2 regions of the Clostridium kluyveri DSM 555 genome follow, and region 1 is predicted to be linked to the other one. Evidence: riboswitches for the same ligand, from Rfam matches in the RefSeq annotation. Region 1 holds a riboswitch; the other holds the start of a gene.
The links. A riboswitch is a leader RNA that binds a small molecule or an ion and turns the genes downstream of it on or off. The one in region 1 is predicted to bind cyclic di-AMP.
Positions count from the first base shown of each region.

Region 1 (12,614 bases):
AAACAAAAAAAAAGAGTGGAAAAAGGTTGGTTTCCTAAAAAAAATAATTAATATATATTTTAAAGGATCAGAGGTTAAGCATGAATAAACATTTTTTTATAAAACTAATAGGGTTATTGGCTGTAGTTATATTTTTACTTTCAATTTTAATATATAGAAATTACATATTTAAAAATCAAATAACCTATATTTATAAATACAGTCAAATTCAAATTCCCCTAGATAATAAAACTAAATTAAACTCTAGTAGTATAAAAAATATTTCCATAAAAGATGAAAATAATAATAATATTTATACCTATGTATTTTTAAGCGTTGATGGTAAAACCCTTATGATAAATCCCCCTATAGATGGATTTCATGAAAGCAGCACCATCTCTATCGAAATAAGCCAAAACAACACATTATATTTTAAAGTAAAAAAGCATACACAAATTAAAGTATCTAAATCTATAGGAGAACCTAAATATGGAGATATAGTGGGAACTACTGGTAAATTTATGGAGTACCAGTACGATCATATGGGAATATACATAGGTAATAACAAAGTTATTCATTACTGCAGCAGTACAGGTAATGCCGCAGACGCTAAAATACAGGAAACAGATATGGAACCTTATTTTAAGAAAGGTACTTACTTTATTTTAAATATAGAAAATGCTGTGCCGTTTAACTCTCAAGAAACTGTAAAAAAGGCAAAAACAAGATTGGGAGAAAGAAGTTATAATTTACTACAAAATAATTGTGAGCATTTTGTTATATGGTGTAAAACAAACAATTCAGAATCCCCTCAACTAGAAAATTTATCTGAAAAAGAAATGGTTCAAATAAAAATACTTACATCCCTTGGTATAAACCTACAATAAAAATTAAGAGTTATGAAATATATTTCCATAACTCTCAATTAAATCACCACTTTAAGCCTAAACACTTTTTACTGAATACTATATAATCCCTTGCTTTCCATATATTTATAGATAGATTCCCCATGCTGTTGTTCTTCCTTCTGTATGTGATTTAATACATTCCGAACATTTGTATCTTTAAATTCAAATATGGAAGTATCATATGTACCCGAAATATACTTTTCTGTCATAAGCATATCCTTGCACATATCCGCATCAGAAACCTGGCTTCCTGCAGATGAAGAAGAACTATTCATATTTGAATTTATATTGTTTGTATTTTGTTTATTATTTGTATCAGGCACCTGACCCTGTAAAATAGTGTTAATACTGTTCAAATGTTCTTGCTCTATTGAAGCATTATTTAAAAACAACTGTTTTAACTGTGAATCCCTGGCCTGATTAGCATAATTGGTATACTTCTGTATACACATAGCTTCATGACTCTTCTGATCTTCTAATAATGATCTTTCCTTATTACTTAAACTTACCGAATTAGCTAAATTCATCGACATAAAAAACACCTCCAAAATTATTATGTATCCCCATCAATAAATTTATACAAAAAAAACTTCAAATAAAATATATTTTATTTGAAGCCATATGAGTTACTTAATCGTATAATATATAGAAAGATTTATGTAAACTCCTGGTAAATAATAAATATATAAATTGGAGGGTACACAAGTTATATAGTGAAAAACATTTATAGGAGTTTACACAAACTTATTTATTAAATTAGTCATTATAATATATCATTTAACATGATTATATCATTAAACCAATATATTTAAAACCTCTATATTAATAAATTTTTCAAGATATATCTTTGAAATAATTTACGTTAACACAATTTACAGCTTTGAATATATTATCATTGTAGAGAGAATATACGAGGTGAAAATATTGTATTCAAGATTTATCCCCTATGTAAATCCCCAGTTTATGCGTAATTCTAATCTTCCTCATTCTTCGGGTAGAAGACTCGCAAGAGCATATGTTCCTATGCAGCCCTATATAGGCCTACTTCCTTTAAACATTGCATTAAAAAAAGGTACTATATTCCCAAATCTTGCTATGCCTTACCCTGAAAATGAAGATTGTATAGGAGGAAAATAAGTATGGATAATCGCGAAAATTTACTGAATAAAATTCGTCAATTAGAATTTGCTACATTAGATTTAAGTATATTTTTAGATAACTTTCCCGATAACAAAAAAGCACTATCAGACTTCAATACATTCTCAAAACAGCTTATGAAACTTATAAGAGAATATGAACTAAACTTTGGTGCTCTATTTAATTTTGGCTTCTCCCAAAGTCAGTACCCCTGGACATGGGTAAATGAACCCTGGCCTTGGGAATCTGACATGTAGGAGGTAGTGTATATGTGGATTTATGAAAAAAAATTACAACATCCTGTGAATATTAGGTGTAAAGACCTTCAAATGGCAAAATATCTGGTTGCCCAATACGGAGGTCCCGATGGGGAATTAAGTGCCGGTATTAGATACTTGAATCAACGTTATACTATGCCTACCGGTAAAACCCAAGGATTACTTACAGATATAGGTACTGAAGAATTGGCTCACGTTGAAATTATAGCTACAATGGTATACCAGCTACTAAAAGATGCCACTATAGATGAACTTAAAGAAGCAGGACTAGCTTCTCACTATACCCAGCATGGCAAAGCCACTTTTCCTACAGATGCCAATGGTGTTCCGTGGACAGCTGCATATATTCAGGCATCAGGAGATCCTATAACAGACCTTCATGAAGATATGGCCGCTGAACAAAAAGCCAGAACAACTTACGAACATCTAATAAAATTAACAGATGATGTTGATATAATAGATGTCCTAAAATTTTTATGGGCCAGAGAAATCGTTCACTTTCAACGTTTTGGAGAGGCTTTGGTTCAAGTACAGGATCTCATGGATACCAAAAAGTGCTTCTAATACTAACTAATAAGTTAAGGGTTATGGATAATTTTCCCTTAACCCTTAACTTTTTATCCCCCTATAAATTGTCCTCCATTTATATGTATAACTTCACCTGTAACATAGGAAGATTCCATTGAGGCAAGAAATACATAAGCCGGCGCTATCTCTACTGGCTGGGCAGGTCTTTTTATAGGACTGTTTGAACCAAACTTACCTACCTTTTCAGCACTAAAGGATGATGGAATAAGAGGAGTCCACACGGGTCCCGGTGCCACTGCATTTACCCTTATGTTTCTACCTATCAAAGATAATGCCATGGAACGAGTAAAAGATACTATGGCACCTTTTGTACAAGAATAATCTAAAAGTGTTTCATTGCCATCATAAGCAGTTATGGATGTGGTGTTTATTATAGAACTTCCGGGATTCAGATGAGGCAACACCGCTCTTGTAAGATAAAACATACTGAATATATTAGTTCTAAAAGTCCTCTCCAGCTGTTCATTTGTTATGTCCTCAATGCTGTTTTGGGTAAATTGTACTCCAGCATTATTTACTAATATGTCTATCTTACTAAACTTATCCATTACACTTTTCACTGCACTTCTGCAAAAATTATCATCTGAAATATCTCCTGAAAGCAACACACATTGTCTCCCATTTTTTTTAACAATTTCTTTTGTGTATTTGGCATCATCGTGCTCATCGTAATAAATTATTGCCAAATCAGCACCTTCCTTTGAAAAAGCTGCAGCAACTGCTCTTCCTATGCCGCTGTCTCCTCCTGTAATCAATGCAACCTTATCCTTTAGCCTATTTCTGCCTTTATAATTTGGATCTTCAAATACAGGTCTGGGATTCATTTGGGATTCTATACCCGGATGTTTATTTTGAGTTTGCTCTGGAACAGCTTTAGGAAAGTTTAAGTAAAATTCATTATTCATATGTTATAATCCTCCTATACTATTTTAAAATCAATTAACAATAGTATTGGTAACTGTAGAAATATCATTCATAAAATATAATAAATAACAAAAGAATACCCATTCAAGGATATTCTTTTTTGTCCTTAAAACATATTGGTTTTTCAATCTTTATGAACTCTGATATCTGGTGACTTTTTAAATAAGTAATGTAAAAATAGGGTTGCTACTGCCAACTTATACTTTTTTTCATATGAAATAGAATTACCATCTTTTATAAAACTTTGTATATCCTCTAATTCAAGTTTTGAATATATAGCTAAAGTTTTATAACTAATCTTAAAGTCATCTACTAATACATCTATTACACCTTTAATTCGCTCATCTTCATTTATCATAGATATTCCATTTGATAACATAAAAATTAAATTTGATAAAGAGCTAGGAGTTAAAATAGGTAAGTCATTTAACTTATCTTTTTGATTTTCACATGAGTACATGCTGTTAGTGTAAAAATCTTTAAAGCTGTTTTTCTTATCCATATAATCTTTCAACCAAAGATAATCTATTCCAATTATTTTGCTTAAAGATTCTAATGTAATTAGATTGTTTTCAATCAAAGATTGTATATCCCCTCTTAATTTATCATCTCCATTATAATTCTTATCAAAAAACTCCATAGCTAGCTTGTCCAAACAATTGTGTGATCACAATATGCAACCGGAATAACTCCAGCAAAAGTTGTAATAGGCAGAGATAATAACATAATTATCCCAAATAAAACACTAGCTAACCTTTTTTTCATCATTTTTTTCCTCCTTAATTTCTAATAATTATTATAATTTATATTAAATACATTTTAATATACAATTTGTAAAAATAATGTCATAATTTGTATTTATAATTAAAAAATTTAAAGATTGGTAAAATAATATTTTATAACTTTTGGGTACAGGGATTTTCTCATTTCCCCTTAAATAAAAAACACGGGAAACTGTAAAAATACAACCGCCCTTAAGCAACAGAAATTCTTCCATAATATATTAGGAGCGAGGTTAAAGTACGTTCAAACTCCCAGGGCTTAATTGACCCAATATACGAGGATTAATGCTAGCACCTGCTCTAAAATGCAGAACGAAGGAATGTAGAGACATAGATATGTACTCCGTGAGATATGGTAGGGTAATCATTAGAGCTATATAGGTGTGCCTTCTTAAAAATATCGGAATGCAACTCATGCTTTTATGCTTACGTTTAATCTTGTTCAGCCAATATCATCTATATATTCAATATAATAACATATATAAATTTACACTACTTATTTGCTAATAATAAAATTCTATGAAAATAAAAGTAAATATAAATTAAAATTATTGAAGTAGGAGTAAATTAAGAAAGTTTTGCTATTTCCTTCTGTATGAAAAAACTAAAAAAACGTTGGTTTGTGATATAAAAAAAAGAAGCAATCTGCTTCTCAGTACTCTCTTTGGTGCGAAGGATGGGACTTGAACCCACACGATGTTACTCGCTACCCCCTCAAAGTAGTGCGTCTGCCTATTCCGCCACCTTCGCATTATTCATATTATTAAAATAATAAAGGCATTATTTAATTTTTATAACTTAAAACACCTAGTATTTACTGACCTAACATACAATAGTATTATAATCACTTTTGATAATGCTGTCAACTAAAATTTAATAATATATATTTGCTAATATACTCATTAAAGTATTGTTGTATAAAAATTTGTAAATTCTGTAATTCACCTCTACCCTTTTAATATATTTATCTGTTTCCTGAAAAGGTATATAGTCAAGATTTTTTCCATCCGTGGAATGTTCCGAATTCTTTAGCCATTTTTGCACATTTCCTCTTCCTCCATTATATGCAGCCAATACAAGCTTCATATCATTATTAAATTCTGCCTTTAAATCATTTAGATACCAGCATCCCATTCTAATATTAAATTCCGGATCATATAGCATGTCTTCATTAAAATTAGTTATATTCATTTTTTCTGCCGCCCATTTAGCTGTATCTGGAGTTATCTGCATGAGACCTATGGCATTCTTATTTGATTTTACATATCTTTTAAAATTACTTTCTGTCTTAATTACAGCAATTACAAAATAAACATCCAGACTATATTCTTTAGAATATTTCACTATGTAATCCGAATATTTTAAAGGAAAATAATATCTCACCACACTTCTTGCACTAAATATTGCTATTATTATTAACACCACTGCTACTATTTTCATTTTAGATTTCAATGTTATTTATGCCTTAAATATTACATATTAAGGCACTCCACCCCCTACAAATTCATAGTTATCTTATTCAATATTTCTTCTAACTGTTTTTTTGTTTCATCTAAAGTATTTGAATTATCCAATACAAAATCAGCATATTTTTTCTTTTCTTCTAAGGACATTTGAGAATTTATTCTATCAATTATCTGATTTTCTGTCAATTGATCTCTTTCCTTTACCCTAAATATTTGAGTTTTCTTATTTGCCCATACCAGTATAATTATATCTGTGTACTTATAGAATCCACTTTCTATAAGAGTAGCCCCATCTATTATACAAATTTCTTCTCCTCTTTTATGCAGTTCATCTATTTTTTCAAATACTTCTTTTTTAATAAAAGGCATTATTATATCTTCATATATATTTTTTTTATCCTTGTTTGAAAATATGTAATCTCCAAATTCTCTTCTCTTCAGCTTCCCCGAGCCATCAATAAATTTTTCTCCAAAAGTAGATTTTATTTTATCTGTTATTACAATATACTTTTCCATTACATCTCTAGCTATAATATCCGCATCTATTACAGCTATACCCTGCTCCCGCAATATATTAGAAACAGTACTTTTTCCACTACCTATCCCTCCAGTAAGTCCTATCTTAATCACACTTTTCCCCACCTTCAATTATTTTATTTAACTTGATACCAATTATCCCCTATACTTATATCCACTTCAAGAGGAACCTTTAGCTTAAACACATTTTCCATTTCCTCTTTTACAATGTCTTTTACATCTTTTAGTTCATCTTTATACACATTTAATACCAGTTCATCGTGAACCTGAAGTATTATCTTGCTTTTAAAATTATTATCTTTTAATCTATTAAAAACATTTACCATAGCTATTTTTATAATATCCGCTGCACTTCCTTGAATGGGAGTATTCATGGCAAACCTTTCTCCTAGAGCTTTTATTATTTTATTAGAAGATTTTATCTCCGGTATAAACCTTCTCCTATTTAAAATGGTGGTAACATAAAAATTCTTTTCGGCCTGCTTTACTATATCATTCATGTACAACTTCACTTTAGGATATTTTTCAAAATAAGCATCTATATAAGATTTTGCTTCTTTTCTGGGTATATTTAAATTCCTTGCTAAGCTAAAATCACCAATACCATATACTATACCAAAATTTACGGCTTTTGCATTACTTCTCTGTGTAGATGTTACTTCTCCCAAAGGTACATTAAATACCTCTGATGCAGTTTTAGTGTGAATATCATTGTGGTTTATAAATGCATTTATTAAATTTTCATCCCCTGATATATGGGCAAGCACCCTAAGTTCTATTTGCGAGTAATCTGCCGAGAGTATAACACAATCCCTATTATCTGGTATGAATATTTTTCTTATTTCTTTTCCCATCTCATATTTTATAGGTATATTTTGAAGATTGGGTTCGGTACTTGAAAGTCTCCCTGTAGTAGTTACTGTTTGATTAAAATTAGAATGAATCTTACCATCTTCCTCTATTACTCCTTTTAATCCTTCAATATATGTGGAATATAATTTAGTAAGCTGTCTATAATAGATTATTTTTTCAATTACAGGATGTTTACCATGTAATCTTTCCAATACATCTGCATTAGTGGAATATCCCGTTTTAGTCTTTTTTATGACAGGCAGATCCAACTTTTCAAATAATATTTTACCCAGCTGTTTTGGAGAATTTATATTAAATTCTTCCTCGGAGAGAAAATATATTTCCTTTTGTACCTTATCTATTTCTATTTTAAATTTCTCCTCCATCTCAGTTAACTTATCCTTATCCACCTTAAATCCTTCACACTCCATAGATGCCAGTACAAAAGTAAGTGGCTGTTCTACTTCATACAACAATTTATCCATAGAAGAATCTGATATCTTCTTCTTTAAAGTAGAGTATAACCTGCTAAACAACAATGTTTCTTTTATAAAACAATCTTCCCTTTCCTCAGAGATTTCTATATTCAGATACTCCTTAATAATATCCGGTAATTCATAGTTGGTCCTAGCCGGATCCATTAAATAAGCTGCTATCTTTATATCGAATTCTATGCCTAAAAGCTTTATTCCCATTCTATGCAATATACTGCAAGGTACTTTCACATCATAACTCACTTTACTTAAGCTAGAATTTTCAAACAACATTTTAGCTGTTTCCACTGCTTTAATTTTATTTTCATCATATATTTCTTTTATGTGTATTTCAAAATTTTTTTCTCCTATATTTATAAATATCTTATCTATGTAATTTTTAGCATAACTATTCTCATCTACAACTTTGAAATTAATATAAAGTAATTTATTTTTCATATCTTCAGCTTCTAAAGAGTCTATAAAGTTATGAACTTTATTTAAAGTATCTATAACCTCACATTCTACCTGAAAATCTTCCACTTCTATTTTATCCTGTTCCTCCACTTTAGGTATTTTATCCATTAAGGATTTAAACTGAAGTTTTTCAAATAATTTTCTTAAGCCTTCGGCATTATATTGTTCTTTCGATTCAATAGATTGTAAATCCAGTTCTATAGGAACATCTGTGACAATAGTGGCAAGCTTTTTACTAAATACAGCCTGTTCCATATAATTTTTTAAATTTTCTTGAACTTTTTTCCCTTTAATATTATCTATATTACAAAGTACATTTTCTATGCTTTTATACTCTTTTATCAATTTAAGGGCAGTTTTCTCTCCTATACCAGGTACCCCAGGAATATTATCCGAAGCGTCCCCCATAAGCCCTTTTACATCTATAAATTCCGTAGGGGTTACTCCATAATCATCTATAATTTTATTTCTATCATATATTTCCTTTTGTGTTATACCTTTTTTAGTTATTACAATTTTCACTGAATCTGTGGCCAGCTGGAGGGCATCTCTATCTCCTGTAACTATATATACTTCCATGCCTTTTTTTTCTGCAAAAACGGATAATGTACCCATAAGATCATCTGCTTCAAATCCATCTATTTCAAAAATATTTATGGATAAAAGCTCCAATATTTCCTTAACTATAGGAAACTGTTCTGACAGCTCAGGAGGCATTCTTTTTCTGCCGGCTTTATATTCACTATATTTATCATGTCTAAAGGTAGGTGCACTTCTATCAAAAGTACATACTATGTGACTGGGTTCAATTTCCTTTTTCATTTTCAACAGCATATTTATAAATCCATAAACTGCATTTGTATGAGTCCCTTCTGAATTGGTCAAATCCGGCAGTGCATAAAAAGCTCTATTCATTAAACTATGTCCATCCAATATCAATAATTTTTCTCGAGACATAAAATTACCTCCAAAATTCTATTTAAATATCTAAAAATTAAATTTTTTAAGCTTCTCTATTATAACATCTTACTATATTTACTCTCTACTGTTTTAAATTTCTTACTATTATATCACCTTGTGGAATTTGTAAAATTTCAAACAATTTTCTATAATTTATATCTGTCTCAATGCCACTTTTATGCCAGTGATTTTTACATCCACAGTAATCAAGAATAACACATTGAGGTACCAAATTCAAATTTCTGGCCTTTAATCCTCCTTCTATTAAATTTAGTACACAGGCAATGCCTACAATACCTATGTCCCCATATCTGATATGTTTTCTGCCTGAGAAAGCATTGCTTTCATGGGGAACTATATAAACTTTAAAATTATACTTTTTCCCTATTCTATTTAATATATTAACTTTACAATTTTCAGAACATCTCATACATATAAAACCTTTATCTGTTTTTTTTCTTCTACATGTATTATAAGGCTTTAAACACATACATGCTGGAAGAAATATTATTTTATCCTCTGTTTTTAAAAATGTATCTCTAAAGACTCTATTTAAAATTTCTGCTCCCACCATGTTGAGATGATATTCAACTTCTCTTCGTCCACAAAAAATATTATCTTCTCTCGTTCCATAAAACTTATATTCATTCATTAAAAACTTTTTTACATTTAAAGTATACCCACCGAGTTTTTCTATGGATTCTTTCTCAAACCAATCTGCTAATTCAACAATAAGTTTACCTGCATTACGTACATACTCCTTATTATTATGTTTAAAAAATAAATTCCATATTTCCATTCTTCCAGCTTGAAATTTAAATTCTCCTGTACATTTAAGCCATATTATTAATTTTTCAAAATCATTTTCTATACAGGGTGTATTATAAACTATATCTTTATCGATTTTTCCTTTTAAAAGATATTTATATGCCATTTTCCCTTTTATACTATCTATACACTTTTTAAAAATCCAGGAGTATTGTCTCATACTTGAAAGTAAGGATAAAGTTTTACGAGGTATTTTAGGTAAATCCAAAGATTTTTCTGAATACACATTCCACAAAACCCCCATAATCAGAATTTCCAGTTGGTATTCTTCCCTACTTCCCAATTGTTCTATATCAAACTCTGTAATATATGCCATAAAATCCTCTATTATATTATTTGCCCTAATTTTAATTTTTTGTATTACCTGTTCTGAAAAATCAGGTATAAATTTATAATACTCATCAGAATGTTTTAATTTATCTCTAAGATTATAAGTTATATAATTTTTCATACATTTTCTCTCCTAATTATAATTAACACATATTCTTACTAGAATTCATAACAATAGTTTTCACTTTTATAATTATTTCATTACTTTTTATTTGTTTTACACAATAAACCATATGATCATTTTAAATCCAATATATCCATCAATTTAATAAGGATATATTATAAGAATGCTGTTAAAATAACAACTATAAAACAAGCCTAAACTTCCAAAACTGGAATCAAGTGCGGGGGATAACAATATTTGAGGTGAATCTTTTTATTAAAAAGTAGGACAATCCCTCTCCGAACCTGTCAACTAACCTCGTAGGCTAATTAGGGAGGATATCTATTTATGAATTTCAAAAAAATCAGAACACTACTATTTGCATTAACTTTTTCCATGTTGTCTTTTACACAGGTATATGCTGCTAATTATACAGTAAAGTCGGGAGATTCTCTATTTAAAATAAGTATACTATTTAAAACCGACGTAGACACTATTATAAAAAATAATAATCTAAAAAGCAGCGAAATATATCCAAATCAAGTCTTATATGTGAATTCTAGTACATACACTGTAAAACCTTCAGACACCCTTTATTTAATAGCAAAAAAATACGGTATAGCTCTTAACACATTAATCGCAGCTAACAGCAATGTGGACAAGTATATTTATCCAGGTGAAGTATTAAACATACCTGCAGGTTGGATTTTTAAGAGTACAAGCTCCTCAGGTTCTATAGTACCTTATAGTGAAAGTGACTTAGATTTACTGGCCAGATTAGTAACTGCAGAAGCTGAAGGAGAGGCTTATAAAGCTAAAGTAGCTGTAGCTGCTGTAGTACTTAACCGAGTTCAAAATTCAAGATTTCCATCTACTATAAAAGATGTAATATATGAAGTATCAGGTGGCTATTATCAATTCACTCCTGTATATAATGGATGGATAAACAAATCTGCTTCTCAGGATTCAAAAAATGCTGCTTATGAAGCACTCTATGGCTCTGATCCAACAAATGGTGCGTTATATTACTTTGATGATAGTACAACAAATACCTGGCTCTGGTCAAAACCCATTGCTTTAAGAGTCGGCAAAATGGTATTTGTATATTAATATGAATTTTATACATAGTTTCAATTAATTTTTAAAAATTAAGGCATGAGTAAAACTATAATTTTATTTACTTATGCCTTATATATTTTTATTTATTAAGTTTTTTATATATTATATCCCCAATAGTTTGAAGCAGTTGGACAATTATCACAAGTATTATTACAGTATACACCATTATATTAGTCTGGAATCTATAATATCCGTAATTTACTGCCACATTTCCAAGTCCCCCTCCCCCTACTGTACCTGCCATAGCAGAATATCCTACTACACTTATAACTGTAAGTGTTATTCCAAGTACTATAGATGGAAGAGCTTCTTTTAGCATAACTTTAAATATTATCTGAATATTACTTGCCCCAAAGGATTTAGATGCCTCTATTACTCCAGGATCCACTTCTTTAAAAGAGGATTCAATTACCCTTGCTGCAAAAGGTGCTGCAGCTATGGTAAGTGGAACTATGGCTGCCGTAGTACCTATGGCTTTTCCAACTATAAGCTTTGTAAAAGGAAAGATAGCTATCATAAGTATTATAAATGGAAATGATCTAAGTAAATTTACCACTACATCTAAAACCTTATAAACTGCCTTATTAGGCCTAAGCCCCCCTGGCTGCGTTATTATTAGTAAAACTGCAGGTATAAATCCTATAATTACGGCAAATACTGTAGAAACTATTACCATATAAAATGTCTCTCCTACAGCCGGAAATAGTACCTGCTTAAATATTTCATTAAAACTCATACTATTCCACCTCCCATGTTACATTTTTTGAAGAAAGATAATTACATATTTGTTCCTTATCTTTTTGGTTTATATTTATTACTAGGCTTCCCAGTACATTATCTCGAAATCTCTCAAGTTTTCCCCACACTATGGAA
Region 1 is NC_009706.1:656,301-668,914, reverse strand. Features, by position in the region: gene CKL_RS03345 (DUF4491 family protein) at 1-51, shown strand, start outside; gene CKL_RS03340 (lecithin retinol acyltransferase family protein) at 81-866, shown strand; gene CKL_RS03335 (spore coat protein) at 935-1,420, opposite strand; gene CKL_RS03330 (spore coat associated protein CotJA) at 1,803-2,024, shown strand; gene CKL_RS03325 (spore coat protein CotJB) at 2,027-2,281, shown strand; gene CKL_RS03320 (manganese catalase family protein) at 2,294-2,866, shown strand; gene CKL_RS03315 (SDR family oxidoreductase) at 2,920-3,795, opposite strand; gene CKL_RS03310 (HTH domain-containing protein) at 3,939-4,454, opposite strand; gene CKL_RS21475 (hypothetical protein) at 4,457-4,582, opposite strand; tRNA gene CKL_RS03300 (tRNA-Leu) at 5,262-5,346, opposite strand; gene CKL_RS03295 (lytic transglycosylase domain-containing protein) at 5,470-6,048, opposite strand; gene coaE (dephospho-CoA kinase) at 6,093-6,692, opposite strand; gene polA (DNA polymerase I) at 6,716-9,358, opposite strand; gene CKL_RS03280 (DUF116 domain-containing protein) at 9,444-10,640, opposite strand; cyclic di-AMP (ydaO/yuaA leader) riboswitch at 10,825-10,964, shown strand; gene CKL_RS03275 (cell wall hydrolase) at 10,971-11,732, shown strand; gene CKL_RS03270 (methionine ABC transporter permease) at 11,821-12,477, opposite strand; gene CKL_RS03265 (methionine ABC transporter ATP-binding protein) at 12,479-12,614, opposite strand, start outside.

Region 2 (12,614 bases), 390 kb from region 1:
ATCTTTATCCATAGATTTTCATTATTAATAATAGTTATATCATCAGGACTTTTTTTTACTGATACAGGTACAGTATTTTCCCCTTTTTTCATAACATAAGAATTAAAATCTGACTGCAATTCAAAATCAGCAGCCTTGATAGAATATAAATCGGAAGCATTTCCTTTTACAAGAAGAGATACACTAAATTCTTTTTTTCCAACTTGTACAAGTTTTGATTGAGCAAGTATATTTTTGTTGACTATAGTTACAGGCACCACAATTTTTCTTTCTACTGTAGGATTCTCTATATTGTATATATATAACCATAAAATAAATGCTGCAACAACACAACATATTTTTATTAAAATTTGATTTTCTTTAATTTTTCCTTCCACTCAATCACCTTCTCTCTCCATGTAGATTTGCTCTGAAATCTTTTTTTCATTATAGCAGTAAGAACTTTTTTTAATCTATCTTTTGTATAATTTCTCATGAGCTTTCCATTGGCCACAAAAGAAATTATACCAGTTTCTTCTGATACCACTATAACCAAAGCATCAGAGTTTTCCGATATTCCAATTGCCGCTCTGTGTCTTGTTCCTAATTTTTTATTTAATTGATTATTATTTGTAAGGGGCAAAAAACAACCTGCTGACACTATTCTATCATTTCTTATTATAGTTGCCCCATCATGTAGAGGAGTATTTACCACAAATATATTCTCTAAAAGTGAAGAAGATATTACTGCATCTAACTTTGTTCCTGTATTTATTACATCACCAAGACCTGTGACCTGCTCTATGACAATAATAGCTCCAGTTTTACTCTGCGATAAACTTTCTACAGAAGTTACAATTTCTGTTACAACCTTTTCCATTATCTCCTCATCCGCCAATATATGCTTATCGTTAAAAGCCGTTCTTCCTAAATGCTCAAGCGCCCTGCGAATTTCCGGCTGAAATATAATTACAATAGACAAAACTCCTATAGTTAAAGTTTTTGTAAGTATCCAATTAAGCATCACTAAATTGAAAAAACTACTTATAGGTATAAGAAATATTATAAGCATAATTCCCTTTAAAAGTTGCTCTGCTCTAGTCTCCTTTATAAGCATATATACTTTATAGAGTATATATGCTACTACCAGTATATCCATAATAGATGTTATACTTATATTTTTTACTGAATTAACCGTTAGCTGCAATAGCTCCACTAATTTCACCATCCTGTTGTTACTGACATCTATATTAATTATATACCATTTAACATTGTTTATATGTCTGCAGTACTTATTTTAATAAATTTTTAATAAAGTATATTTTTTAGTATTTTATTTTACTAAGTGGGTACAATATCATTAGCCTAAGTTTTATAAAAAACACGGGGAAACCAGTACTATTTTGGGGTGAATCGTAATTTATTACGTAGGTTATGCCTTTTCCGAACCCGTCAGCTAACCCCGTCGGTAATAAGGAGGATATATTTTGAAAAAATTTTTTTGTTTTATAATTTTTTCGTTATTACTACTAACACTCTCTGTAAAAGTAAGCGCAGAGGAAGCTAACAATGATAATTCTATGTTATTTAATCAGCAAGACGAGATTGTGCAGGTATTTAATTACTCTAACCAAAAGATATACATAACTCAGGATGACGTGGACCTAATGGCTAAAGTGGTTTATGCCGAAAGTAATTCTGAACCTTTTGAAGGCCAGGTAGCTGTGGCATCTGTAATATTAAACAGAGTGCAATATCCTGAATTTCCAAAGACAATACAAGGCGTCATAAAACAAAAAGGAGCTTTTTCTTGTGTAAAAAATGGAGATATAAATGTAACTCCAAACCAAAATAGCTACACTGCAGTAGCGCAGGCATTAAAAGGAGTGGATCCCACAGGAAGATCTACTTTCTTTTATAATCCAAAGATAGCTACATCAGAGTGGATGAAAAATATTAATAAGAGAAATATTAAATATATAGGAAACCATGTGTTTTTTGTAGTAAATTAAAAAAAGGGTTGTGCAAAGCAATTTAACAATTGCTCTTCACAACCCTTCTTAAAATATATAAAAGAAACATCCATCATCATTCAACTCTGATGCCTCTTTCCATAAAATCAAACTTTAAACCAATATTTTATTTATCCAGATATGAAACAGCATTAAGTGCAGCTATCTGTCCCTGACCTACAGCTTTCATATACTGATATGGTTTTCCTGTACAATCCCCTGCTGCAAAACATCCCTCTATATTTGTTCTCATATTTACATCTACTTTTATATGCCCTGTTTCTAGGATAAGTCCTGGCATAAGCTGATCTGGTGCAATACTGCTTTTCAATACAAAAACTCCATCTGTACTTATTGATTTATACTTTAGAACGACTCTTTCTACTTTATCTGTACCATATATCTCTAAGACTTTATCTTGTATCACTTCCACATTATCTTTTAAATTAGGATTTTCCCTATATACAGGTATATAATATACTTTACTTGCAAGTTCACTTACATAGTTGGCTTCTTTTTCCGCTTCTTTATTGTAACCAATAACAGTGACTGTTTTATCTTTATAAAGAGGTGCATCACAGGTTGCACAATAGCCTACTCCTCTGCCTAGAAATTCTTGTTCCCCTTTTAAAGGTTTTGTATATTCTACACCTGTAGCCAGTACAACTGCCTTTGCCTCATACATCTTTTCATTAACTGCAAGAGCAAAATATTGTCCCATAGCATATATAGAATTTATTTTTTCAAATGTTATGTTTATTCCCATAACATCCAAATGATTTTGGAATTTACTTTTTAACTCCAATCCTGTTATATCTGGCAATCCAATATAATTGCTGATCTTAGGAGCCTTGATCAATTTATCGCTAAGTTCTTCATTGCCAAAAATAATAATATCTTTATTCCTTATCTTAGCATTAATAGCTGCAGAAATTCCGGCAGGGCCACTGCCTATTATGGCAATATCATATCTATGTTCCAATTAACCTCACCCCCTAATGCATTTTTGTTCCAATTATAAAACACTTTTATTATATGTGTTTTTCTAAGACATCTTTTATTGTATCTTTAGGCCTAAAACCAATAAATTGTTCCACTACACTTCCATCTTTGAACACCATTACAGTTGGAATACTTCCAATTTTAAATTGAGCTGCTGTAACGGGATTCTCATCTACATTTATCTTGAAAAATTTAGCTTTTCCTTCTAGTTCACTAGCAACCTCTTCTATAACAGGTGAAAGCATTTTGCAAGGACCACACCATGAAGCCCAAAAATCAACTACCACTGGAGTTGATGATTCCTTAACAGATTCTGAAAAATTTATATCTTTTATTTCCTCTACCATTTTTCACCCTCCTTATACCCCGTAGGGGTATGTTTTTTAATTATATTGTATATTATATTATTTCTCACGTCAACTTTTTTAGTCCTTAATTTATTAAATTATTTATTTGTGAATTATTATAAATAGATTCAGGATAAGTGTTTACTAATTTTTTAGCATAGCTTTTAGATTGTTCCATATTTAAATTCTTATATATGACAGCAAGCCTATATAACACCGTTTCTTCATAACTTCCATCAGAAAAACTACCATCATATTCTTCATAATATTTTATAGCTCCTTTTAAATCTCCCGATAAATCGAAAGAAGTTCCAAGCATATAAATTATATGAGGATATAATTCATTTCCTGTTCCAAATTCATAGGATTTTTTTAAATAAGTCTTTGCATTATTATAATCTTTATTTTTTAAATAGTTACACCCTAAATTATAAAAATAAACACATCCTTCTGTAGTTAAAAGCTTGTATGCCTCAGATAGCAAATTTTCCTCATTAGAGTTCAGTTTATTACTTCTCCAGTTCATAACCTGTACATACATAGAATCATAATCTTTATTTTTTATATAATTTTCCATATCTTCAAGAGGAAAAGTCTTCTTTACATTTTTATCAATTTTCCCATTGACATTTTCAATTTTTTTATTATTTTCATAATTTATATTTTGTGCTTTCATGGTTCCTGTATTAAAAAATTTTATAAAACTTACAATTGATTTATTGCCCCTATTCACAATTAGAAATATACCACAAGCTATTAAAATACCAATAAAGGAAATACAACATACTTTTCTTATATTATTTTTTTTGCTTATTATATCCACGTTTTCAAGCAATTTTATATTTTCTTTAGCCTCAATATTTTTAACATCCAGCTTAAGTACATTGTTTATCTTCTCCAAGGCTTTAGCATATTGACCTTTCTTCATATAGCACAATGCACTGTAATTATTTATATTGATGTAATTAAAATCACTTTCAGTACATTTTTCTAATAATACTAAAGCCTCATCTATTTTAAATTCCTCAATTAATCCTAGAGCTTTTTTATAGAATTGAATTTTCTCATTATCTTTCTTTGAACTCTCAAGATATTTTTGGGCAACTTCATCCCCATTAACCTGATAATTCATTTTCCAAAGCTTCTGTGCCTTATCCAAATCACCTTTTAAATATAACAAAAGCCCTTTAAGATTAATTGATGCTTTATTTTTTATATCTATAGATATACTTTCCTCACATAACTTTATGGCAGCATTTATATATCCGTTATTATATTTATTTAAGGCCTTATTATATATCTTCTGTGATTTATTCATTTATCTTATATACTACTTTCCCATCAGAATTTTTAACTTCTATCTTGCCACTTAAGCTTGTATTAAAGGGAGTAATAACCCAATCTTCTACATGAGATTCATTATATGCATCATCATCATAAATATTCACTTTCAAATTTATATTATTTCCATCTTTTTGTACAGACATTATCTGTTGTTTTTTATTTGAATCCTTTATTAAAAGCGAAACTTCTCCTGTATTTACATTAAGCATATACAAATCTCCTCCTTTTGCTAGTGTTCCATGAGAAGATGCTACGACTACAAATAGGTTTTTTCCATCAGCCCATTCTATATATTTAGGTGATATTTGAGTATTATTCTCTATTTCATAACTATAAAGATTTTGTCCACTTTTTATTATTATTTTTCCTATACCTTCTTCTAAAGCTTCACTGCCCTTGCCCTCTATACAAGCACTATAACTTCCATCTTCTGAATTTTTCCAATCAGTATTAAAGGTTATTTCCGTACTACTATCCAATTGTTTTTTTATAAAATTTATTCCACTTGTATTTTTGGCAGTACTTGAGGAAGAACCATTATTTTGTGTTGTTTGTTCATTATTTTTATCCTTAGTATCAACAGCTGCAGTATCTGAGTTTACCTTTTTATCATTGTTATTAGAAGAAGTATTAGTATTTACCTTATTAGAAGAAGTATTTTTATCAGAAGAACAAGCTGTAAATGATAAAGCTAAAACCATCAAAGACAAGCATATTAGAAAATTCACTTTTTTAGATTTCACCGTGTAATCCCCCTTTTATATAATCTCTGGTATTATTCCTATCATATATCTTAATTAAATTATATCATAATATTTTCCTGCTAAAAACTACGCCAATTTTACTTTTAACAATAACTTTTAATAAATTGCTTTATTTTTAATATAGATTGAGGGCTCATAGAAAATTCATCCAATCCACATTCTACTAAATATTTAATTGCATTCTCATCTGATGCCATTTCTCCACACATACTGCACAATTTTTTATTTTTATGTGCAGCTTCTATAGTGGTCTTTATAAGAGATAATACTGCTGGGTGCATTGGGTTATAGAGATAGGCTACCTTTTCATTTACTCTGTCTACAGCTAGAGTATATTGTATTAAATCATTAGTTCCAATACTAAAAAAATCTGCATATTTGGCCATTTCATCTGCATTTATGGCCGCAGCAGGTACTTCTACCATTATTCCAACTTTTAGTTCCTTATTAAATTCCCTTTTTTCTAAAGCAAGTTCTTCCATACATTCTTTTAATACTTCTTTAGCTTGTAAAAATTCTTCTACAGAACTTATCATAGGAAACATTATCTTTAAATTTCCAAAAACTGACGCTCTTAAAAGAGCTCTAAGTTGAACTTTAAATATATCCTTTCTATCAAGAGATATTCTAATGGATCTGTAACCCAAAAAAGGATTGCATTCTTCTTCCATAGGAAAGTATGATAATTTTTTATCTCCACCTATATCCAACGTTCTTATAACTACAGGCTTATTTTTCATCTTTTCAAGCACATACTTATATGCTTCAAACTGCTCATCTTCCTGGGGCATAGCATCTCTATCCATATATAAAAATTCAGTTCTAAAAAGTCCTATACCATCTCCACCATTTTTTATGACCTGCTCTACATCCTCACATCTCTCTATATTTCCTAAAAGTTTTATCTGCTTTCCTGATTTCGTAACTGTCTTTAAATTTATTATACTTTTAAGTTTTTCTTTTTCTATACCATATTCTTCTATTTTAATTTTATACTTTTCCACTAATTCTTTGCCGGGGTTTACCATAACTATCCCTTCTACGCCATCTACAATAACCAAATCTCCATTTTTAACATAACTTGTTATATCTTTCATACCCACTACTGCAGGTATTTGGAAAGCTTTCGCCATAATAACACTATGAGAAGTCTTTCCCCCAAGATCCGTAATAAAAGCTATTACTTTATTTTTATCCAACTGAACTGTATCTGATGGTGTTAGATCGTGAGCTGCAATTACTGTATTACTACTCAAATTTCCTAAGGATGTTATATTTCCTGTTAGATTGGAAAGTATTCTATCACCTACATCTTTTATATCCATTGCTCTCTCTCTTATATATTCATCTTTCATAAGTTTGAAAGTTTCCATATACAAATTTACTATATCATAAACGGCTTTTTCTGCATTTATATGTTCTTTTTCTATTTTTAATTCTATTGCACCTGCAAATTCTATATCCTCTAAAAGCATAATGTGACTCTCGAACACCTCTGCTTTACCCTTTCCCAACTGATGTTTAGTTTTTGTTTTTATTTTTTCAAGCTGTTTTTTAGATAAAATCAATGCTCGTTCAAATCTTGCTTTTTCTTCTGATACATTTGACACATATGTATTTTCAATTTTTAATCCACTTTCTTCTTTTATAACTATCCTACCTATTGCATAACCTTTAGAAGCTGGTATACCTTTCTTCATCTATTTTCCTCCTGAGATTATGTTATATAAAACAGCTATGCTATTTTACTAAATCCTGAAATTCTTGTGAATCCTTCACAGGATTAAAATCCTCTTCTTCTCTAGCTATTTCCTTAATATCCGGAGACATATCTACAGCTATTTTTAAAAATTTTACCGTATTTGAAACATCTCCACGCCTTCCATATATACTTGCTTTACCATAATAACTCCATATATAATTTTCTACTTCTAAAGCTTTGTCATACCAATTAAGAGCTTCTTCATATTTTCCATAAAGTTCATAGGCAAGAGCTTTATTGAACCTTGCATATCCAAAATCAGGATTTAAATTAAGAGATTTATCTATATTATTCATTCCTTCTTCATAATTGTTGTTATAACATAATGCTATCCCTTTTATGTTATAAGCCTTATAAAATGTGTTATCTTCACGGATTATTTCATCTGCTTTAGCTATAGTATCTACATACTGTTTATTACTAAAAGACTCTTCCGCTTCTTTATATTTTTGTTCCAATTTTCTGTTATTTTCACTTTCAACCTGGCTGGTATCTGCTTTTTTTATCACTGAATCCTCTGTGGTAACATTTTGTAAATTTTTATTGCTGTTATTATATCTATTATCATAATAAACTTTGGTTATTAAAACTCCTGCTATAATACACAAAATACAAAATATTATACCTTTTATCTTCAAGGTATTTTTACTAGGTGGATTAGAATTTATCGTTTTCTTTCTATTAAAAGCCATTTATATTTCCTCCTAAACAGCTTTAATTTAGCCCTTCAGAAAAATTTGCCTGAAAGACTAAATTATTTACTTAAAAATTAAATTTTCCACATGATTTAATTTTTAAATTCATTGTTCTTTAAATACTTTTCAAGTTCATTTTTTATGCACTGTTTCATTTCATTTACATCATGCCTTTTATCATTTATGCAATCCGAAAGTTCTTCATCACACATATAGCATTTCTTAGGTTTAAATCCAAGATTTTTTCTGTTAACCTTAGTTCCATCACTATTATATACTTCTATATCAATATATTTTCCCAAGATGTGATTTTCTTCTATACCGATAACCCTTCTCTTTATATTACAGACATCACCATTAATAACTAAGGTCAGTATAGGACCTTCACTTGTTACTTGTAAATCTTTATACATTATTCTATCTTTAAATTCATTAATTACCAAACTGCAAAATATCTTCATTATTCCAAAGCTCACACAATTATTCTTACAAATTCCTGGATAGTTGACTTTCATAGAGAGCAGAGGTGCTAAATAATCCTTTATAAGCCATTTTCTCCTACATTCTCTTTCTTTTTTATCTTTAATAATATCATCTCTAGTATATTCCTTATCTATAATTGCATCTATTCCATTATAATTCTCTGAAATACAATTCATATATATGGATTTAATAAGTTCTCCCTCTACATCACTAGCAACTTCATTTTTATTTATATTATCATCATTTTTCCCTTTATTTATGCCACCTTTAGCATTAAAATCATTTACAGTTAAATCAATACCCATAATACACCAATAAGAATTGTTAATTCTTATATATTCTTAACCTCCTTTTTTAAACTTTAAGACTTAGTAGTATACTCATAATTATACTTTTTTCGTTGAATCTCTACAAGCTTTATGTCGTAAATAGGCAGAATTTTTTTAAGATTCCATTGTATTTTTTAAAGTTATTTATAAAAAATTATATTAATTTATTTTTAAGTATGTTGAAATTTTAAATTTCAGAACTATTAAAGTTTAAGTAATTTTTTTTCCCTATCTCATATAAATTATTTCCTTCTGAATCTATCACTACAATTACAGGGAAATCTTTTACTTCCAATTTTCTTATAGCTTCTGAATCCAAATCTTCATAGGCCACTACTTCCACTTTTTTTACACATTTTGCTATAATTGCTGCCGCACCTCCTATAGCAGCAAAATAAATACCTCTATTCTTTTTTATAGATTCTATAACCTCTTTTGACCTAAGACCTTTTCCTATCATTCCCCTTAACCCTTTGTCTAATAACATAGGTGTGAAAGAATCCATCCTATAGCTAGTGGTTGGACCTACAGACCCTATAATATTGCCTGGTTTTTCAGGAGTAGGTCCTGCATAATATATTATGGAATCTTTTATATCTATAGGAAGCTCTTTACCTTCCTCTATTAATTTTATCAGTCTTTTATGAGCAGCATCCCTGGCAGTATATATGGTTCCAGATATTAACACACTATCTCCCACTTTTAAACTTTTAACTTTTTCCTCTGTTAAAGGACATGTAATATTTTTTTCCATTTATACTTATCGTCAACTAAACGACTTTTCAACTCCTATCATCACTAAATATTATAATTCTATTTCTTTATGTCTTGTAACATGACAATTTATATTTACTGCTACAGGCAATCCCGCTATATGTGTAGGATAAGTTTCTATATTTACTGCAAGAGCTGTGGTTTTACCTCCAAATCCCTGAGGACCTATTCCAAGAGAATTTATTTTAACTAAGAGTTCTTCTTCTAAATCTTTATAAAATTTATTTTTATTTCTTAAAGACAAAGGTCTTACAAGTGCTTTTTTAGCAAGATTTGCAGCCTTATCAAAGGTACCTCCTATACCTACACCAACTACTATAGGAGGACAGGGGTTAGCACCCGCCTCTTTCACCACACCTACTATAAAATCCTTGACTCCCTCTATTCCATCTGCCGGTTTTAACATTTTAATCTGACTCATATTTTCCGAGCCAAATCCTTTGGGAGCTACTGTTATATTAAATTTATCTCCTGCAACTATTTCATAACATATTACTGCTGGAGTATTATCTCTAGTATTTATCCTATTTAAAGGATCACAAACTATGGATTTTCTTAAGTACCCTTCTATATACCCCTGCCTGACTCCTTCATTTACAGCATCTTCTATACTTCCACCCACTACATGAACATCCTGCCCAATTTTTATAAAAACACAGGCCATTCCTGTATCCTGACACATAGGTACATTTTCATTATTGCATATATCTATATTCTTAAGTATCTTATACAGAATATCTTTTGCCATAGGCCAATTTTCTTCTTCTGCATACTTTTTTATTTCTTCTTTAACATCCTCTGGAAGATAATGGTTGGCATCTATGCAAAGTTTCCTTACGGCTTTTACTATATCAGATATATGTATCTCTCTCATAATTTAACACTGTTCCCCCTTAATATATTTGATCAGATTATTTTAAAATTTATTTTTGATATTCTTACCTTCCATCTTTCTCTTATTAAAATTTTTTAGTTCTTGTGTAAAAGGTATATTACCAAATCTCATATACCTTATTGCTCCTGTGTTATCTCTGGCAGAAGTCATCCCTCCATCTTTACTATATCTCTCAGAAGCCACAGGAATGTCTATGACCCCATTTTCAAAAGCTTCTACCACTCCTACAGCTAGATCTCCCCTTCCCAATTCTAAAACCTTGTCTAATATACACTTTACTTCTGCTTTAATTATAACTACCTCTGTTTCTAATTCCTTAGACATAGCAAGCCTTTGTCCACCTAAAATATCTACTGGCATTTTTGCAGCACGTATTATGGCACTATTAACTTCTTTAGTTAATTTGGAGGTCTTTATTACAACCTTTGTAGCTCCTGCTAAAACTGCTGTAACTGTTCCTACAGATGTAGTTCCAAAATTCTTCCCTTTATCCTCTGAAGATTTTAACATACTTTGATGAAATGATGTAGTTATATAAACATCTTTATATCCATAATCTTTCATATATTCCCCTATCTGTTCTTCTAAAGCTTTTATAGATGCTATATCCTGAATCAAATTCCCCCCTTGTGTTATTCCTACGGTTATATTCTTAACACCTTGTTCTGCTGCAAGCAGTCCTTCTATTATAGATACTGCATTTGAAATACTTGGAGGAATCAAAGCATTATAGTTAGCCACTCCAAAAGTCTCCTTATTTATGGATATACCCTGTTCTTCGTAAAATCCGACTAATCTATCGCAATATTGCCAGTCTAGAATAGATTTTTCTATAGGTATATTTGTTGCATTAAGTATATTATGAGATATTGCTCCTCCTTGACTAGATGTAAAACCACACAAACAAATTATTTCTGCTAGAAGTTTACAATCAAAAGTATTATATGTACCTTGAATAGGCAAATCAACAGATTCACATATTTCTCTACATTCTTCGATAAAGTATTTTAAATTTGAAGAACTATTATTTTCATTTTGCGCTACGCTATTGTACATACTGACCAAAAGTAAGTCTGGTTTACCTTCATCTTGTAAATATTTTAATAATCCAAGCCGTTCCTCTGGTATGTTAGCCATTCCTGGTTGTATTAAAGTTATAAAATCCTCTTTTGCTGCTATAAGTCTCTTCGAAAAATTTTTATAATCTGGCACCTTTCTTAAATAATCCACAGCACCTTTAATATCATAATTTAATATTTTATTTCTAGTTTTAAAAAAATATTCTTCCGGCCATTTTTCATTTTTTAATTTCATACCTATTCCCCTCTATATTTTTAACTTATTCCATTCTATGACCTTTTAAACTTAATAAATCTATTACATTATAATTATATTTGCTTAGTACAAAAAGTATCTTTAAAATTATCATTTATTGTATTTAAGCTCAATTATTTTTGATTTTAAATCCCTTATAGAATTATCATCTACATTATATAAAAATTTCATTATATGTTTATGATTTACATCATATAACTTAACATCTTTATATCTTCCGGGGGATACTACTAATACATCCGAACTATTTATTATCTTTAAAAGCTCCTGCTTATTCATGGTATTGGTAAATTGCATATTTATATTGTGAAGTCCAGCCTTTTCAAGTGCTCCTCTAGCCTTAAACATGAATTCATTTGATATACAAATAAATGCAAACTTAGTTTCTTCAGGATACCTTGCAATCTTAACTATAGTTTCTAAGTCTACATTTATTGAAACTCCTATTATTTCTTTTTGAAACTTTTTAGTTAACATAGTTACTTCATTAACATGATTAAATGTAGTTATTATAATCTGACTTTTTTCTATAACTTTATTAATTTCATTACTACCCTTACTTATATCCTCAAGTGTAACAGAAACTATATTCATATCTGTATTTTCCATAAGTTGTTTTCCAAATATTTCAGCTTGTTCAATATTACACTCCACATATATGGCAGTTATCTTACTCATAAAATCTCTTTTTTCTCTTACTCTTTGAGTGATAACCTCTAAAAATTCATCCACATCCATTCCTATTCTTACTGCTTCTTCAAATCCAAGATCTATAAATTTTATTATTTTTTGTTTTATATTCTGAATTTTCCAAATATTTAATTCTCCTTCAACAAAAGTTCCTCTTCCCTGATAGGATCTCAAGATACCTTCCTGTTCTAATTCATTATAAG
Region 2 is NC_009706.1:267,782-280,395, reverse strand. Features, by position in the region: gene CKL_RS01545 (CdaR family protein) at 1-377, opposite strand, end outside; gene cdaA (diadenylate cyclase CdaA) at 344-1,207, opposite strand; cyclic di-AMP (ydaO/yuaA leader) riboswitch at 1,332-1,465, shown strand; gene CKL_RS01535 (cell wall hydrolase) at 1,467-1,991, shown strand; gene CKL_RS01530 (NAD(P)/FAD-dependent oxidoreductase) at 2,119-2,973, opposite strand; gene trxA (thioredoxin) at 3,023-3,340, opposite strand; gene CKL_RS01520 (tetratricopeptide repeat protein) at 3,426-4,658, opposite strand; gene CKL_RS01515 (DUF4652 domain-containing protein) at 4,651-5,427, opposite strand; gene ptsP (phosphoenolpyruvate--protein phosphotransferase) at 5,532-7,148, opposite strand; gene CKL_RS01505 (tetratricopeptide repeat protein) at 7,189-7,902, opposite strand; gene citX (citrate lyase holo-[acyl-carrier protein] synthase) at 7,998-8,693, opposite strand; gene CKL_RS01495 (Fe-S-containing hydro-lyase) at 8,905-9,471, opposite strand; gene CKL_RS01490 (fumarate hydratase) at 9,523-10,365, opposite strand; gene CKL_RS01485 (methylaspartate mutase subunit E) at 10,408-11,700, opposite strand; gene CKL_RS01480 (GntR family transcriptional regulator) at 11,812-12,614, opposite strand, start outside.
Region 2: linked by a shared signal. The riboswitch ahead of CKL_RS01535 (cell wall hydrolase) and the one ahead of CKL_RS03275 (cell wall hydrolase) in region 1 are both predicted to bind cyclic di-AMP.